4 regions of the Streptomyces sp. NPDC021080 genome follow, and region 3 is predicted to be linked to each of the others. Evidence: riboswitches for the same ligand, from Rfam matches in the RefSeq annotation. Region 3 holds a riboswitch; each other region holds the start of a gene.
The links. Region 3 has a riboswitch for cobalamin ahead of ACH4S8_RS06680 (CbtB-domain containing protein). Riboswitches for the same ligand answer to the same signal wherever they lie in the genome.

Region 1 (3,696 bases), on a different contig from region 3:
ACGACTGTCCACCGTTCGAGACATCGCGAAGTCCGACCCAGTTCACCTTCCGTTCACCCAGGTTGCCTACGGTCCACCTGCCACTGACGTCCAACAGAAGCCTGGGTAAATGGAACACATCACGCTCCTCCTCGGAATCGTGATCGTCACCGCTCTCGTGTTCGATTTCACGAACGGTTTCCACGACACCGCCAACGCGATGGCCACCACCATCTCGACCGGCGCTCTGAAGCCCAAGGTCGCGGTGGCCATGTCCGCCGCCCTCAACCTTGTCGGCGCCTTCCTCTCCGTCGAGGTCGCCAACACGATCTCCAAAGGCCTCGTCGACGAGACGGGCATCCGGCCGGAGGTGATCTTCGCCGCGCTCGTCGGCGCGATCCTCTGGAACCTGGTGACGTGGCTCGTCGGACTCCCCTCCAGTTCCTCGCACGCCCTCATGGGCGGTCTGGTCGGCGCCACCATCGCCTCCGCCGGCACCGGCGCGGTGCACGGGGACGTCCTGGTCGGCAAGGTGCTCCTGCCCGCCGTCGCGGCCCCGATCGTCGCGGGCCTGGCGGCGATGGTCGCCACCCGGCTGTCGTACAAGCTCAGCGGTGACGCCGAGACCAAGGCCACCAAGAAGGGTTACCGCGCCGGCCAGATAGCCTCCGCGGGCCTGGTCTCGCTGGCCCACGGCACCAACGACGCGCAGAAGACGATGGGCATCATCACCCTGGCCCTGGTCGCCGGTGGCGCCGTCGCTCCCGACTCCGACCCGCCGGTCTGGGTCATCCTCTCCGCCGGTCTCGCGATCGCGCTCGGCACCTACCTGGGCGGCTGGCGCATCATCCGCACGATGGGCAAGGGCCTGACCGACCTCCAGCCGCAGCAGGGTTTCGCCGCCCAGACCAGCGCGGCCACGGTCATCCTGGCCTCCTCGCACATCGGCTTCTCCCTCTCCACCACGCACTCGGTCTCCGGTTCCGTGATGGGTGCGGGCCTCGGCCGCAAGGGCGGTGTGGTCCGCTGGTCCACCGCCACCCGCATGGCCGTCGCCTGGGTCCTCACCCTGCCCGCCGCCGCGATGGTCGGCGCCCTCGCCGAGTGGGTGACCGGTTTCGGCGCCTGGGGCACCGCGCTCGTCGCCGTCTTCCTGGTCGCGTCCAGCTTCGCGATCTGGCGCCGCTCGCGCCGCGAGGTCATCGACCACAACAACGTGAACGACGACGCGGAGCCCGCCGGTGTGGTGACGCAGGCCATCGCCGCCGTCACCCCGCCCCCGGCCGGCACCGTGGCCGACGGCCTCACGGCCACCATCCCCGCTCCGGCCGAGCCCACGGTGAACCCGTCGGCGCAGTCCCGCGTGGCCTGAGACCCGAAGGAAAAGCAGCATGAACATCGACTGGTCAGCTCTCGGATCCGTCTTCGGGGTCAGCCTCGGAGTGACCGTGGCCCTCGTCGCCCTCTTCACCCTCGGCGTCGCCGGCCTCTCCAAGAAGGAGACGTCCCAGGGCGGTTCCGCGGTCGCGGCGGCCACCGGCGCCTACGTCTGCTTCGCGGCCTGCGCCGCGGCGGTGGCGTACGGCATCTCCCTGATCATCACCAAGTAGCCCGGCACGGGGCCTGGTCCGGACGACAGGCCCCGCGACCCGCAACCGGGTCGCGCCGGGCGGTACCGCGCGTGGGGTGCGGGACGGATCACCGTCCCGCACCCCACGCGTATGTGTCCCCCGCCCCACGCGCACGGGTCCCGCGCCCCACGCGTATGTGGGCCTGCGCACACTGTCCCTCCGCAGGTCAACAGCCAGTTGACGGCCGTTCTCGCCCCGTGGTGGACTGCCGGAGCCAAGTACGGCGGCATGAGAGGAAGCCGGTGCGAATCCGGCGCGGTCCCGCCACTGTCATCGGGGAAGGAACTCCCCGGGAGCCAGGAACTCTCACCGCCGGTCTCGTCGAACCAGGGCGTGGACACCCTGAGTGAGGACATATCGCCATGCGCGGCTGCCCGTTGCCCGTTCCGCTGAGTACGAAGGTTCCGCCTCACCCCACGGCCGGCTGACCCCGTGCGTGCCGATCGCGTCTTCGCGTACGGCGCCGCCGCCGGCCTTCTCGGCGACCTGCTGCTCGGCGATCCCCGCCGGGGGCATCCGGTCGCCGCGTTCGGGCGGGCCGCCGCGGCCGTGGAGCGGACCCTGTGGCGGGACCACCGCGGGTGGGGCGCCCTGCACACCGCCGTCTGCGTGGGCGGCGCCACCTCACTGGCCGCGCTCGCGAGCCGCCGCGTACGCACGTCGCGTACCGCCTCCGTCGCCCTGACCGCCGCCGCCACCTGGTCCGTCGTCGGGGGAACCTCCCTCGGCCGCGAGGCACGGGCGATCGGCGGCGCCCTCGCGGCGGGTGACCTGGGCGTGGCCCGGGAGCGGCTGCCGCATCTGTGCGGACGTGACCCGCAGGCGCTGGACGCCGACGGCGTCGCGCGCGCCGTCGTCGAGTCCGTCGCCGAGAACACCTCCGACGCCGTCGTGGGCGCGCTGGTCTGGGGCGCCGTCGCCGGCGTGCCTGGCCTCGTCGCCTTCCGCGCCGTCAACACCCTCGACGCCATGGTCGGACACAAGTCCCCCCGGTACCGGCGCTACGGCTGGGCCTCCGCCCGGCTGGACGACGTCGCCGGCTGGCCGGGGGCCCGGCTGACCGCCGTCCTCGCGGCCGTGGCCGGGCCGGACCCGCGCGGCGCCCTGCGCGCCTGGCGCGCGGACGCCCACCGGCATCCGAGCCCCAACGCCGGGCCCGTGGAGGCCTCGTTCGCGGGCGCGCTCGGCGTGCGGCTCGGCGGCACCCTCTCGTACGGCGGACGGGTCGAGCACCGGCCCGTGCTGGGCGGCGCGGGGCGCGCCGTCCAGGTCCACGACATCGAACGGGCCGTACGGCTCTCCCGGCGCGTCGGCTGGCTCGCGCTCGGGGTGAGTGCCACCGCACGGGTCCTGCTCACCCGAACCGGACGGGTTCCGTCCATCAGGAAGGGGCGCACCGCATGAGCGGCGGGCTGCTGATCGCCGGAACCACCTCCGACGCGGGCAAGAGCGTCGTGACCGCCGGGATCTGCCGGTGGCTGGCGCGCCGGGGCGTCAAGGTCGCGCCCTTCAAGGCGCAGAACATGTCCCTGAACTCGTTCGTGACCCGCGAGGGCGCCGAGATCGGGCGGGCGCAGGCCATGCAGGCGCAGGCCGCCCGGGTGGAGCCGACCGCGCTGATGAATCCCGTGCTGCTCAAGCCGGGCGGCGACCGCACCAGCCAGGTCGTCCTGATGGGAAAGCCGGTCGGCGAGATGAGCGCGCGCGGGTTCTTCGGGACGGCCGGGTCCGCGGCGGACCCCTCGTCGGGTGCCGCATCGCCCGGGGACCGGCTGCGCGGGGGGCGCCAGGAAGCACTCCTGGCGCCCGTCCTCGACTGTCTGGCGCAGTTGCGGGGCACGTATGACGCGGTGATCTGTGAAGGAGCCGGCAGCCCGGCCGAGATCAATCTGCGGCGCACCGACATCGTGAACATGGGGGTGGCGCGGAACGCGGGGCTTCCCGTGCTCGTCGTCGGCGACATCGACCGGGGCGGGGTGTTCGCCTCGTTCTTCGGGACGGTCGCGCTGCTGTCCCCCGAGGACCAGGCGCTCGTCGCCGGGTTCCTCGTCAACAAGTTCCGGGGTGACGTCAGCCTGCTGGAGCC
Region 2 (3,696 bases), on a different contig from region 3:
CGCGGCCGCGCCCTTGCGCCGGCCGCCCTGGTTCACCGCGGCGACCGAGGCGTCGAGCGTCTTGAGGAACGGGACGATGCCGTTGGAGTGCCCGTTGGTGCCGCGGATCAGCGAACCGCGGCTGCGGATGCGGGAGTACGACAGGCCGATGCCGCCGGCGTGCTTCGACAGCCGCGCCACCTGGTGGTAGCGGTCGTAGATGGAGTCCAGCTCGTCCAGCGGGGAGTCGAGGAGGTAGCAGGACGACATCTGCGGGTGGCGCGTGCCGGAGTTGAAGAGCGTGGGGGAGGAGGGGAGGTAGTCGAGGCGGCTCATGAGCCGGTAGAGCGCGGCGACCTCGTCCACCGAGCGGACGGTGTCGTCCTCCGCGAGACCGGAGGCCACCCGGAGCATGAAGTGCTGGGGCCTCTCGACGACCTTGCGGGTGATCGGGTGCCGGAGCAGATAGCGGCTGTGCAGCGTGCGCAGCCCGAAGTAGCCGAAGCGGTCGTCGCCCTCGGCGTCGATCAGCGCGTCGAGGGAGGCCGTGTGCAGCGTCACGAACGCGGCCGTACGGTCGGCGATCAGACCCTCGCGGTGGCCGACGGCGACCGACTCGGAGAAGGTGCTCACGCCCTGGGAGGCGGCCTCGGCGGCGATGGTGATCGCGAGCAGGCGGGCGGCCAGCCGGGAGTAGGCGGGGTCCTCGGAGATGAGACCCGCGGCCGCCTCGGTGGCCAGTTCGCGCAGCTCGGCCTCGTCGGCCCGGGCGGACCGGCCGCGCAGCGCCGCGGCGGCGACCCGGCCGGGGTCGGCGTCGGGGAGGTCGGCGGTCAGCTCCGTCAGGGTCCGCAGCAGCACGGTCCCGGGACCGTCGGTCTCCACCGGGGCCTGCTGCGCGGTCACTGAAGCCGGATCGGCTGGCGCGATGGTCACGTGTGGCTCTCCTAGCTCGGCACGGGGCCTCACGGGCGGGAGCGGGGCACACGGGAGCGCTTTCGGGCAGCAGCGCACCGCGTCCACCGGCCCATTCCGCGAGGCCCGGACGTCGTCGGCACCCGGGCCGGACGGCCGGGGCGCGCTGTCGGCAGGTCCTCGGACTGACGCGAGTACGGGCACACGCAGACGCGAACACGCACAAGTACACCGTTGCGGGACAGTTCCGGATTTGCACCGGATTCCCCTGCGGCGACAGCGACCATGAGCATACATCTTGTGCCGGGCTTCGGGACTGCCCCCACATCTTGTGTCCGCTTGATGCCCGGGAGCGCTACGGAGTGTGTCGGAGCGTCAACTCGTAGGTGAGCGGCAGGATGCCGTCGAGCTCCGGCAAGGGGCTCCGGCCGCGGTCCGGGCCGCGATCCCGCCGACGACGGGGTGCTCCTTCGGCCGGGCGCTCCTGACGACGACGTCCGTGCGAGTGGGTGTGCCCGACCGGCACGGCGGCGGGGGGGGGGGGGGGGGCCGCCGCCGCCCCCCCCCCCCCCCCGGCGGCGGGCGGGGGGGGCGCCCCCCCCCCCCGCCCCCGCGGCCCCCCCCCCCCCCCGCCCGGCCGCGGGGGGGGCCGCGTCCCCGCCGCCGAGGGGGTGTTCGGTGGGCCGGGGGCGCGTGCGGCCGCGGCCGGTGGGTGTGGGTGTGCCCGACGGGCCGGGGGGGGGGCCGCCGTTTTTCCCCCGGCGGCCCGCCGCCCGCGGCTGTCGCGGGACCTGTCCCCGTCCCTGTGGCCCGAGGCGGGGACAGGTCCCCCGCGGGTCCTAGTGGCTCGCGTCGGCCGTGGCCGGCGGGAGTTCCGTCTCGACGCCGGGGTCGCCCGCGTCGGCCGTGTAGTCCCCGGGCGAGGTCTCGTCCACGCCTTCCGGGGCCTTGAACGCCCTGAGGGCGAAGGTGAGGACCACGGCCACGGCCACGTTCAGGACGAACGCCGTCAGACCGATGTAGCCGATCTCCCCGATGCCGGGGATCTCCTTCGAGCTGCCGCCGAAGTGCTTCTGGGTCGGCGAGGCCACCCCGTAGGCGGCGATCGTGCCGTAGAGCATGCCGACCGCCCAGCCGCCCAGCAGCGCCCAGCGGTGGAACCAGCGGGTGAAGAGACCGCCGACCAGCGAGGGGAAGGTCTGCAGGATCCAGATGCCGCCCAGCAGCTGGAAGTTGATCGCGACGGTCTTGTCCATGGTCAGGACGAAGACCAGCGCACCCACCTTCACCAGGAGCGAGACCAGCTTGGAGACCCTGGTCTCCTGCCGCGGGGTCGCGGCCGGATTGATGAAGTCCTTGTAGATGTTGCGGGTGAACAGATTCGCGGCCGCGATCGACATGATGGCCGCCGGGACGAGGGCGCCGATGCCGATGGCGGCGAAGGCGACGCCCGCGAACCAGTCCGGGAACATGTTCTCGAAGAGCTGGGGGATGGCCAGTTGGCCGTTGGTGACCTTCACCCCGGCCGCGATCGCCATGAACCCGAGCAGCGCGAGCAGCCCCAGCATCAGTGAGTACAGCGGCAGGATCGTGGTGTTGCGGCGGATCACCTCCCGGCTGCGGCCGGACAGCGTCGCGGTGACCGAGTGCGGATACATGAACAGTGCCAGTGCCGAGCCGAGCGCGAGCGTGGCGTACGTCCACTGGCCCGCCTCGGCCGGGACGAGCCCGCCGGCGCCCGCGGCCGTGTACTTGGCGCCCGCCGCCTTGAAGATCTCGTCGAAGCCGCCGAGCTTGATCGGGATGTAGATGATCGCCACCGCGATCACGATGTAGATCAGCGTGTCCTTCACGAACGCGATCAGAGCGGGCGCCCGCAGGCCCGAGGAGTAGGTGTACGCGGCCAGCACACCGAACGCGATGAGCAGCGGCAGGTCCTTGACGAACCAGTTGGAGGACGCGCCGCCGCCCAGGCCCATCACGTCCAGGACGGCCTGGATGCCGACGAGTTGGAGCGCGATGTACGGCATGGTGGCGAGGATGCCGGTGACGGCCACGGCGAGGGACAGGCCCTTGGAGCCGAAACGGCCGCGCACGAAGTCCGAGGTCGTCACATAGCCGTGGCGGTGCGAGACCGACCACAGGCGGGGCAGGAAGGTGAAGATCAGCGGATAGACCAGGATCGTGTACGGCACGGCGAAGAAGCCGGCCGCGCCCGCCGCGTAGACCGCCGCGGGCACGGCGACGAAGGTGTACGCGGTGTAGAGGTCGCCGCCGAGCAGGAACCAGGTCACCCAGGTGCCGAAGGACCGTCCGCCCAGGCCCCATTCGTCGAGCGTGTGCTCGTCGGCGGCCCTGCGCCAGCGCGCGGCCAGGAAACCCATGACCGTGACGGCCAGGAAGAAGAAGATGAAGACGCCGAGAGCGACGCCGTTCACACCGTCTTTCATGCTTCCGCACCCTCCTTCACGGAGGTGCGGGCCCGTTGGTCACGCCGCCACAACTGGTACGCGATCACGGTCAGCAGCGTGGAGAGGGGTACCCACAGTATTTGGTACCAGTAGAAGAACGGGATACCGATGAACGCCGGCTCGGTCTTCGTGTAGGAGCCGACCCACAGCATCGCCACGAAGGGCGCGAGCAGGCACAGGCCGATCACCACACGTACCGGTGTCACCACCGGTGGTTTCACTTCGGGCAGGTCTGACACAGGTCGTCTCCGTCCCCTCATCGATCACCTGGGTAACGCGCAGGCAATCTAGGGGACGGTCCGGCTTTAGGGAACACCGCAGCGCGGTGGCG
Region 3 (3,696 bases):
CGCCATCAGCGGCACCACCGTCGGCTCCGAGAAACTGTGGATGGGCCAGACCCACGTCGCCCCCTCCACCGCGTCCTCGGACCACCACCACGGAGAGTCCGAGACCGCCATCCATGTGGTGAGCGGGCACCCCGAGTTCGTCTTCGTCGACGACTCGGGGGAGCGGCCCGAGGAAGTACGCCTGCGCACCTCGCCCGGTGACTACGTCTTCGTGCCCCCGTTCGTCCCGCACCGCGAGGAGAACCCGGATCCCGACGAGGAGGCCGTCGTCGTCATCGCCCGCAGCACCCAGGAGGCGATCGTGGTCAACCTGCCGCGGCTGTACGCGCTCGGGCAGGGCGACGAGCAGGCCTGACGGCCGGGCCCGGTCACCCGGTGGGTACGGTGGCGGGGAGATCGCCGTCACCGGCGAACCGAGCGGACCGTGGAAGGAACCACCGAGATCATGCGCGTCATCGTGGCCCGCCGCCGGACGGAGGCGTTCGGATGAACGGCACCGAGGCGTCCGGCGCGGAGGAATCCGTCCTGCTGCGCACCGACGGACGGGCCGCCCACCTCACCCTCAACCGGCCCAGGGCCCTGAACGCCCTGAACCACGCGATGGTGCGCCGGATCGACGAGGCGCTCACCGTCTGGGAGCACGACCCCGCCGTCGAGACCGTCGTCATCACCGGCGCCGGGGAACGCGGGCTGTGCGCGGGCGGCGACATCCGTGTCGTCCACGACGACGCGCGCGACGGGGACGGCACCGCCTCCGCCGCGTTCTGGCGCGACGAGTACCACCTCAACGCCCGGATCGCCCGCTACCCCAAGCCGTACGTGGCGGTCATGGACGGCATCGTCATGGGCGGCGGCGTCGGGATCTCCGCGCACGGCAGCGTCCGGATCGTCACCGAACGCTCGCGCGTCGCCATGCCCGAGACCGGCATCGGATTCGTCCCCGACGTCGGCGGGACCCGTCTGCTCGCCCTCGCCCCGGGCGAACTCGGCACCCATCTGGCCCTGACCGGCACCTCGGTCGGCGCCGGGGACGCGATCCTGTGCGGTCTCGCCGACCACCATGTGCCGTCCTCCTCGCTCCGGCAGTTCGTGTCCGACCTCGCGGACCGGCCCGTGGCGCAGGCACTGGCCACGCACACGCGGCCCGCGCCCCCGGCGGAGCTCGCGGAGCGGCGCGCGTGGATCGACGCCTGCTACAGCGCCGACACGGTCGAGGAGATCGTCCAGCGGCTGCTCGCGGTCGGCGACCCGGCCGCCAAGGAGACGGCGGAGATCCTCCTCGGGAACTCGCCCACCGCCCTGAAGGTCACGCTGGCCGCCCTGCGCCGCGCCCGGCGGCTCGGCTCGCTGGAGCGCGTGCTGGACCAGGAGTACCGGGTGTCCTGCGCGGCTCTGTCCGCCCCCGACCTGGTGGAGGGCGTCCGGGCCCAGATCATCGACAAGGACCGTGACCCGCGCTGGTCCCCGGCCACGCTCGCCGAGGTCACCGACGCGGACGTCGAGCGCTTCTTCGCCCCCCTCGGGGAGCGTGAACTCGGGCTGTCCGACGGCGCCTTCTGACCGCTGCGAGGACCCGCCACCTGGGACGAGAGGAAGATCACCCCGGTCGGCGCGGTCTTGGCGGGGTAGTCGGCACGCGGTACGGTCGGTCCGATATCGATGACGTCAAGACGGAAGCCGGTGGAAATCCGGCACGGTCGCGCCACTGTGAACGAGACGTCCCAGCCACGCTGGGCGCCGCGTGAGTCAGACCCGTAGGCGTCATCCTGTGCACCACCGAGATGGGACGCGAACTCCCGAGGAGGTCCTGCCATGGCGCAGACCGTCGCTCCGCCGACAGCCACCACTTCCGCTCTCCCCGCCAAGCTGCCGATCGGTGCGATCGTCCCCTGGGCGGTCTTCTTCGGCATCCTGATGCTGGTCCTGCTGTACTTCGTCGGCGCCGAACAGGGCGCCACCTCCGTCGTCTCCGGCGAGGACGTCCACGAGTGGGTGCACGACGCCCGCCACCTGCTCGGTTTCCCCTGCCACTGACGCGAGGGACAGCACTCACTCATGAACTCCGCAACGGTAAGAAACCTGCTCGTGCGCGGCATGCTCGCCGGCCTCGCGGCGGGTGTACTGGCCCTGGTCGTCGCCTACTTGCTCGGTGAGCCGACTGTCGACAGCGCCATCGGCTTCGAGGAGGCCCACTCGCACGCCCACGGGCACGAGGTCGAACTCGTCTCCCGCAGCCTCCAGTCCACCGCGGGCCTCGCCACCGGTGTCCTGGTCTACGGCGTCTCGTTCGGCGGCATCGCAGCGCTCGCCTACTGCTTCGCCCTCGGCCGCGTGGGCCGCTTCGGTCCCCGCGCGACCGCGCTCCTGCTGTCCGGGACCGCGCTCCTGGCCGTGTACGTCGTGCCGTTCCTGAAGTACCCGGCCAACCCGCCCTCGGTCGGCGACCCCGACACCATCGGCAAGCGGACCGCCCTGTACTTCCTGATGATGGTCCTCAGCGTGCTCCTCGCGGTGGGTGCCACCATCCTCGGCAAGCGCCTCGCCCCGAGTCTCGGCACCTGGTACGCCACCGTCACCGCGGTGGCCGCCTTCGCCGTCGTCATCGGCCTGGCCTACGAGTTCCTGCCCGTCATCAACGAGGTGCCCAAGGACTTCCCGGCCACCCTGCTGTGGCGGTTCAGGCTCTCCGCCCTCGCCATCCAGACCGTCCTGTGGGCCGGATTCGGCCTGGTCTTCGGCGAGTTGGCCGAGCGCATGCTCAACCCCAAGCCCGCGACGGTCGCCTCCGGGCGAACGGTTCCGACTGCGAGCTGAGTCGCCCGGCATGAAGGAGAGCCCCTCGGTACCGTCCGAGGGGCTCTCTCGCGTCAGGGCCGCGGAGACATGCCCGAGGCCGGTCTCACCGACTACCGGCTTCCTGCCGGACCGCCTCCGCCTCCGGACCGGGCTCGGCACCACGGCGCTCCTGGACCTGCGCGTAGGCCATGAGGCCGAACAGGACGACGAGCAGCACGGCCGACGAGCCGGCGGTGCCGAGGTCGAGTCCCCCCTTGGCGATCGGCTTGGTGAGGAAGTCACCGGCCGTCGCGCCGAGCGGGCGGGTGAGGACGAAGGCGATCCAGAACAGCAGGACGTTGGACACCGGCGGAACCTTCATCAGCGCGACGAGCACCGCGAGCAGCCCCGTGACGAGCAGTGCCCCGCCCAGGTAGCCGAGGCCGGAGCTGTCGGAGAGGAAGTCGCCCATCGACGTGCCGAGCGTGTTGGACACGAGGATCGCCGACCAGAACAGGGCCTCGCCGCGGAAGGTGACGATGTCCCGGATCTGGAAGGTCATCCCGCTCAGCTTCCAGGCGAGGAAGATCGCCAGGAGGAGCGAGATCAGGATGGCCGCGCCCTCGGGATAGCCCAGACCGAGGCCCTGCGGGCCCCAGCCGAGCGAGGTGGCGCCGCCCGAGAGGTACTTGGCGCTGGCGTCGCGGTTCATGAAGTCGGACATCGTGGTGCCGGCCATGCTGGTCGACAGGATCACGGTCCAGTAGAAGAACGGGTTGTACCGGCGGGACCTGAGCTGGACGACCAGCGTCACGACGAAGAGCAGGAACAGGATGATCGTGGTCACGAAGTAACCGAGCTTGAGGGTCTGGGCGAAGAGGTCACCCGCCGTCTCACCCAGGGTCGTCGCGGCGATCTTCA
Region 4 (3,696 bases), on a different contig from region 3:
CACGGGTCTCGGACCAGGCGCGGGTCTTCAGGCCGCAGTCGGGGTTGACCCACAGGCGTTCGGCGGGGATGGCCTTGAGCCCGGCCCGCAGGAGGCCGGCGGCCTCCTCGGCGCTCGGGACGCGCGGGGAGTGGATGTCGTACACGCCGGGACCGGCCTCGCGCGGGTAGCCGTGGGCGGCGAGTTCGCGGGCGACCTGCATGTGGGAGCGGGCGGCTTCCAGGCTGATGACGTCGGCGTCGAGGTCGTCGATGGCCTGGACGATGTCGCCGAACTCGGCGTAGCACATGTGCGTGTGGATCTGGGTGTCCGGCCGCACTCCGGCCGTGGCGAGCCGGAACGCCTCGGTCGCCCATGCCAGGTACGCCGGGCGGTCGGCTGCCCGAAGAGGAAGCGTCTCGCGCAGTGCGGGCTCGTCCACCTGGATCACCGAAGTGCCCGCCGCCTCCAGGTCGTCTACCTCGTCGCGCAGGGCGAGGGCGACCTGTCGGGCGGTGTCGCCGAGGGGCTGGTCGTCGCGGACGAAGGACCAGGCGAGCATGGTGACGGGGCCGGTGAGCATCCCCTTGACCGGGCGGTCGCTCAGCGACTGGGCGTAGGACGTCCAGCGCACGGTCATCGGCTCGGGCCGGGAGATGTCGCCGGCGAGGATCGGCGGACGGACGTACCGCGTGCCGTAGGACTGCACCCAGCCGTGCTGCGTGGCGAGGTAGCCGGTGAGCCGCTCGGCGAAGTACTGGACCATGTCGTTGCGTTCGGGCTCGCCGTGCACCAGGACGTCCAGGCCGGCCTTCTCCTGGAAGGAGACGACCTCCTGGATCTCCGCCTTGATGCGCTCCTCGTACCCGGCCGTGTCGATGCGGCCGGCGCGCAGGTCGGCGCGGGCGGTGCGCAGTTCGGTGGTCTGCGGGAAGGAGCCGATGGTCGTGGTCGGCAGCAGCGGCAGCCCGAGGTGGGCGCGTTGGGCCGCGGTGCGTTCGGCGTAGGGCTGGGCGCGGCGGGCGTCGGCGTCGGTCACGGCCTCGGCGCGGGCTCGCACGGCCGGATCGCGCGTGATCGGCGAGCCCGCGCGGGAGGCGAGTTCGGCGCGGTTGACGGCGAGTTCGGCGGTGATGGCGTCGGTGCCGAGGTCGAGGCCCTTGGCGAGGGTGGTGATCTCGGCGGTCTTCTGCCGGGCGAAGGCCAGCCAGCGCAGGATCTGCGGTTCGATGTCCCGCTCGGCGGCGGCGTCCAGCGGCACGTGCAGCAGGGAGCAGGAGGCGGCGACATCGACCCGGTCCGCGAGCCCGAGGAGAGTGCCGAGGGTGGACAGCGACTTCTGAAGGTCGTTGATCCAGATGTTGCGGCCGTTGACCACGCCGGCGATCAGACGCTTGCCGGGCAGCCCGCCGACGGCGGCCAAGGCGTCCAGGTTGGAGGCGGCGGCCTCGGTGAAGTCCAGCGCCAGCCCGTCCACCGGCGCCTTGGCCAGCACCGGCAGGGCGTCGCCGAGGCGGTCGAAGTAGGACGCGACGAGCAGCTTCGGCCGGTCGGCGAGACCGCCGAGCTCGTGGTAGGCGCGCTCGGCGGCGTTCAGCTCGGCCGGGGTGCGATCCTGCACGAGGGCGGGCTCGTCCAGCTGCACCCACTCGGCGCCGGCCGCGCGCAGGTCGGCGAGAACCTCGGCGTACACGGGAAGCAGCCGGTCCAGGAGCGTCAACGGCTCGAAGTCCGCGGGCACGCCGGGGGCGGGCTTGGCGAGCAGGAGATAGGTGACGGGGCCGACCAGTACGGGACGGGCGGTCAGTCCCAGGGCGAGGGCTTCCGTCAGCTCGGCGACCTGCTTGGTGGAGTCCGTGGCGAAGACGGTGTCAGGTCCCAACTCCGGTACCAGATAGTGGTAGTTGGTGTCGAACCACTTGGTCATCTCCAGCGGAGCGACGTCCTGGGTACCGCGGGCCATCGCGAAGTAGCCGTCCAGGGCGTCCGCCTCGACGGCGGCGCGGTGGCGTTCCGGGATCGCGCCCACCATGACGGTGGTGTCGAGGACGTGGTCGTAGTACGAGAAGTCGCCGGTGGGCACCTCGTGGACGCCGACGTCGGCGAGCTGCCGCCAGTTGCTCCGCCGGAGCTCGGCGGCGGTGTCCCGGAGGGCGTCGGCGGTGACGCGGTCCTTCCAGTAGCCCTCGATCGCCTTCTTGAGTTCCCGGTTCGGGCCCTGGCGGGGGTAGCCGTACACGGTGGCTCGTGCTGCCGCGGCTGCGGACTTGGTGGTCACGGAGATCTCCTTCGCGAGATGAATCCCTGAGATCCCGGGACGGGACGCGAGCGCGAAGGGGTGACGAACCGGGCGGTCACGATCCCGCGCGGCGAGGCACGGTCGTTCCGCCTGGTATGTACGCCGACCCGCCCACGAGGTCACCGGGATGTCCGCGCGCGGAACGGTCCGCACACGGGCAACGGGCAGGTCTTCGGACTCGCGGGCACGTCCTCCGGCCGGAGGACACCTATTGGCCGTCGCTTCCCGGACCCGTACGTCGGATCCAGTGCGTATGACGGCGGTCGTTCCCGCTCACCGCTGCGGGGCAGTCCCGGATTCCCACCGGGTTCCCTCTTACGACGCATCCCGCCTGGCGGACGGGGCGAACCAGCTGCACCGCCCAGCCTAGGGGCAGTTCGCCCGCGCGGCCGACCGCGACCGGCATTCGGATGGTGAGGTGGGACACGGGAAGGGCATGTGTGGGACCGGGCGATGGCGGGAAGCGTCGCCCTCGCGCTTCCCGCCTTTCCCCTGTCGTCCCTTCCCTGCTGCCCGTGAAGGCCATGCGGGCGAGGGAGTTCCGCGCTGCGTGCGGCTCCGACTTGCCTCGGCGTACGCCCCTCCAGCCCTGGCGCCTGCTGCGGAAGCTCCGCTGCGGCACCACCCGCGTCACCGGCCTCGTCAAGGCCGTCCTCACCCTGGAGTTGACCGACTAGGTTTGAGGAGGAAGCCTCACCGCCTCCTATACTCCTGACGTGTTTGATACGCCGAACCTCTTCCACGTTTCGTCCGTGCTCAACCGACGGTCGATCGCTCAGCATGGCCTGGATTGGACCCGGATGGGCGCCGCACGGGGAATCGCCGGCAGCCGCCGCCCTGAGGTGGAGGGGATCTTCGTCTGTCAGGGCGAGGAGGCAGCAGAGTTCTTCCTTCAGATCAACAACACCGGCGGGTCGGTCGATCTCTGGTCCGTGGACGGCGTCGATGAGGGGTTGCTCCTCGACAACGGCAACGGATTCTTCTACCTGCCCGGCCGCATACCAGCCGCGCGAGTCCGCCTCGTGCGAGCAGACATTCCTCCGCAGCCTGGTTTTTGACTTCGCGCGGCGGTACGGCTGAGGGCAGGCCCGCGCGGAATCGGGCTGCGCGCTCGGCGAAGGTGTGACCGCAGCGCAGGTGGGCCAGGGGCGTCAGCGCCCGGCGGCTGCAGGCCGGCCGCCGCCGGGTACTGATCAGTCGTCGCCGAGCGGCCAACCCCCGCCACCGCCACCACCGCCGCCGCCGCAGCAGCAGCAGCGCGGAAGCGGACAGGCGCAGCCCGGACGGGTGGGCAATGCCCCGGGGCTCCAGGCGGAGAAGGCTGCCGTTGGCCGACAACCCGTCTGCCCGGGGCTTCGTTCGGAGTGCGCTGCGTAGGTGCTTGGGCCGTCGTCGTGGCGGGACCTACTCGGGCCTGC

Region 1: another riboswitch for cobalamin. It lies ahead of ACH4S8_RS35795 (cobalamin biosynthesis protein); the one in region 3 lies ahead of ACH4S8_RS06680 (CbtB-domain containing protein).
Region 2: another riboswitch for cobalamin. It lies ahead of ACH4S8_RS16835 (ribonucleoside-diphosphate reductase subunit alpha); the one in region 3 lies ahead of ACH4S8_RS06680 (CbtB-domain containing protein).
Region 4: another riboswitch for cobalamin. It lies ahead of metE (5-methyltetrahydropteroyltriglutamate--homocysteine S-methyltransferase); the one in region 3 lies ahead of ACH4S8_RS06680 (CbtB-domain containing protein).

The regions. Positions count from the first base shown of each region.
Region 1 is NZ_JBIRQM010000018.1:84,397-88,092, forward strand. It holds gene ACH4S8_RS35785 (anion permease) at 110-1,351, shown strand; gene ACH4S8_RS35790 (hypothetical protein) at 1,371-1,589, shown strand; cobalamin riboswitch at 1,794-1,937, shown strand; gene ACH4S8_RS35795 (cobalamin biosynthesis protein) at 2,043-3,014, shown strand; gene ACH4S8_RS35800 (cobyric acid synthase) at 3,011-3,696, shown strand, end outside.
Region 2 is NZ_JBIRQM010000006.1:225,223-228,918, reverse strand. It holds gene ACH4S8_RS16835 (ribonucleoside-diphosphate reductase subunit alpha) at 1-915, opposite strand, end outside; cobalamin riboswitch at 1,048-1,197, opposite strand; gene mctP (monocarboxylate uptake permease MctP) at 1,734-3,344, opposite strand; gene ACH4S8_RS16825 (DUF3311 domain-containing protein) at 3,341-3,604, opposite strand.
Region 3 is NZ_JBIRQM010000002.1:599,783-603,478, reverse strand. It holds gene ACH4S8_RS06690 (cupin domain-containing protein) at 1-355, shown strand, start outside; gene ACH4S8_RS06685 (enoyl-CoA hydratase/isomerase family protein) at 487-1,560, shown strand; cobalamin riboswitch at 1,626-1,772, shown strand; gene ACH4S8_RS06680 (CbtB-domain containing protein) at 1,813-2,034, shown strand; gene ACH4S8_RS06675 (CbtA family protein) at 2,056-2,814, shown strand; gene ACH4S8_RS06670 (hypothetical protein) at 2,900-3,696, opposite strand, start outside.
Region 4 is NZ_JBIRQM010000034.1:29,788-33,483, reverse strand. It holds gene metE (5-methyltetrahydropteroyltriglutamate--homocysteine S-methyltransferase) at 1-2,257, opposite strand, end outside; cobalamin riboswitch at 2,424-2,646, opposite strand; partial or broken gene ACH4S8_RS43385 (IS5/IS1182 family transposase) at 2,860-2,955, shown strand; gene ACH4S8_RS43380 (hypothetical protein) at 2,995-3,336, shown strand; gene ACH4S8_RS43375 (Rieske 2Fe-2S domain-containing protein) at 3,683-3,696, opposite strand, start outside.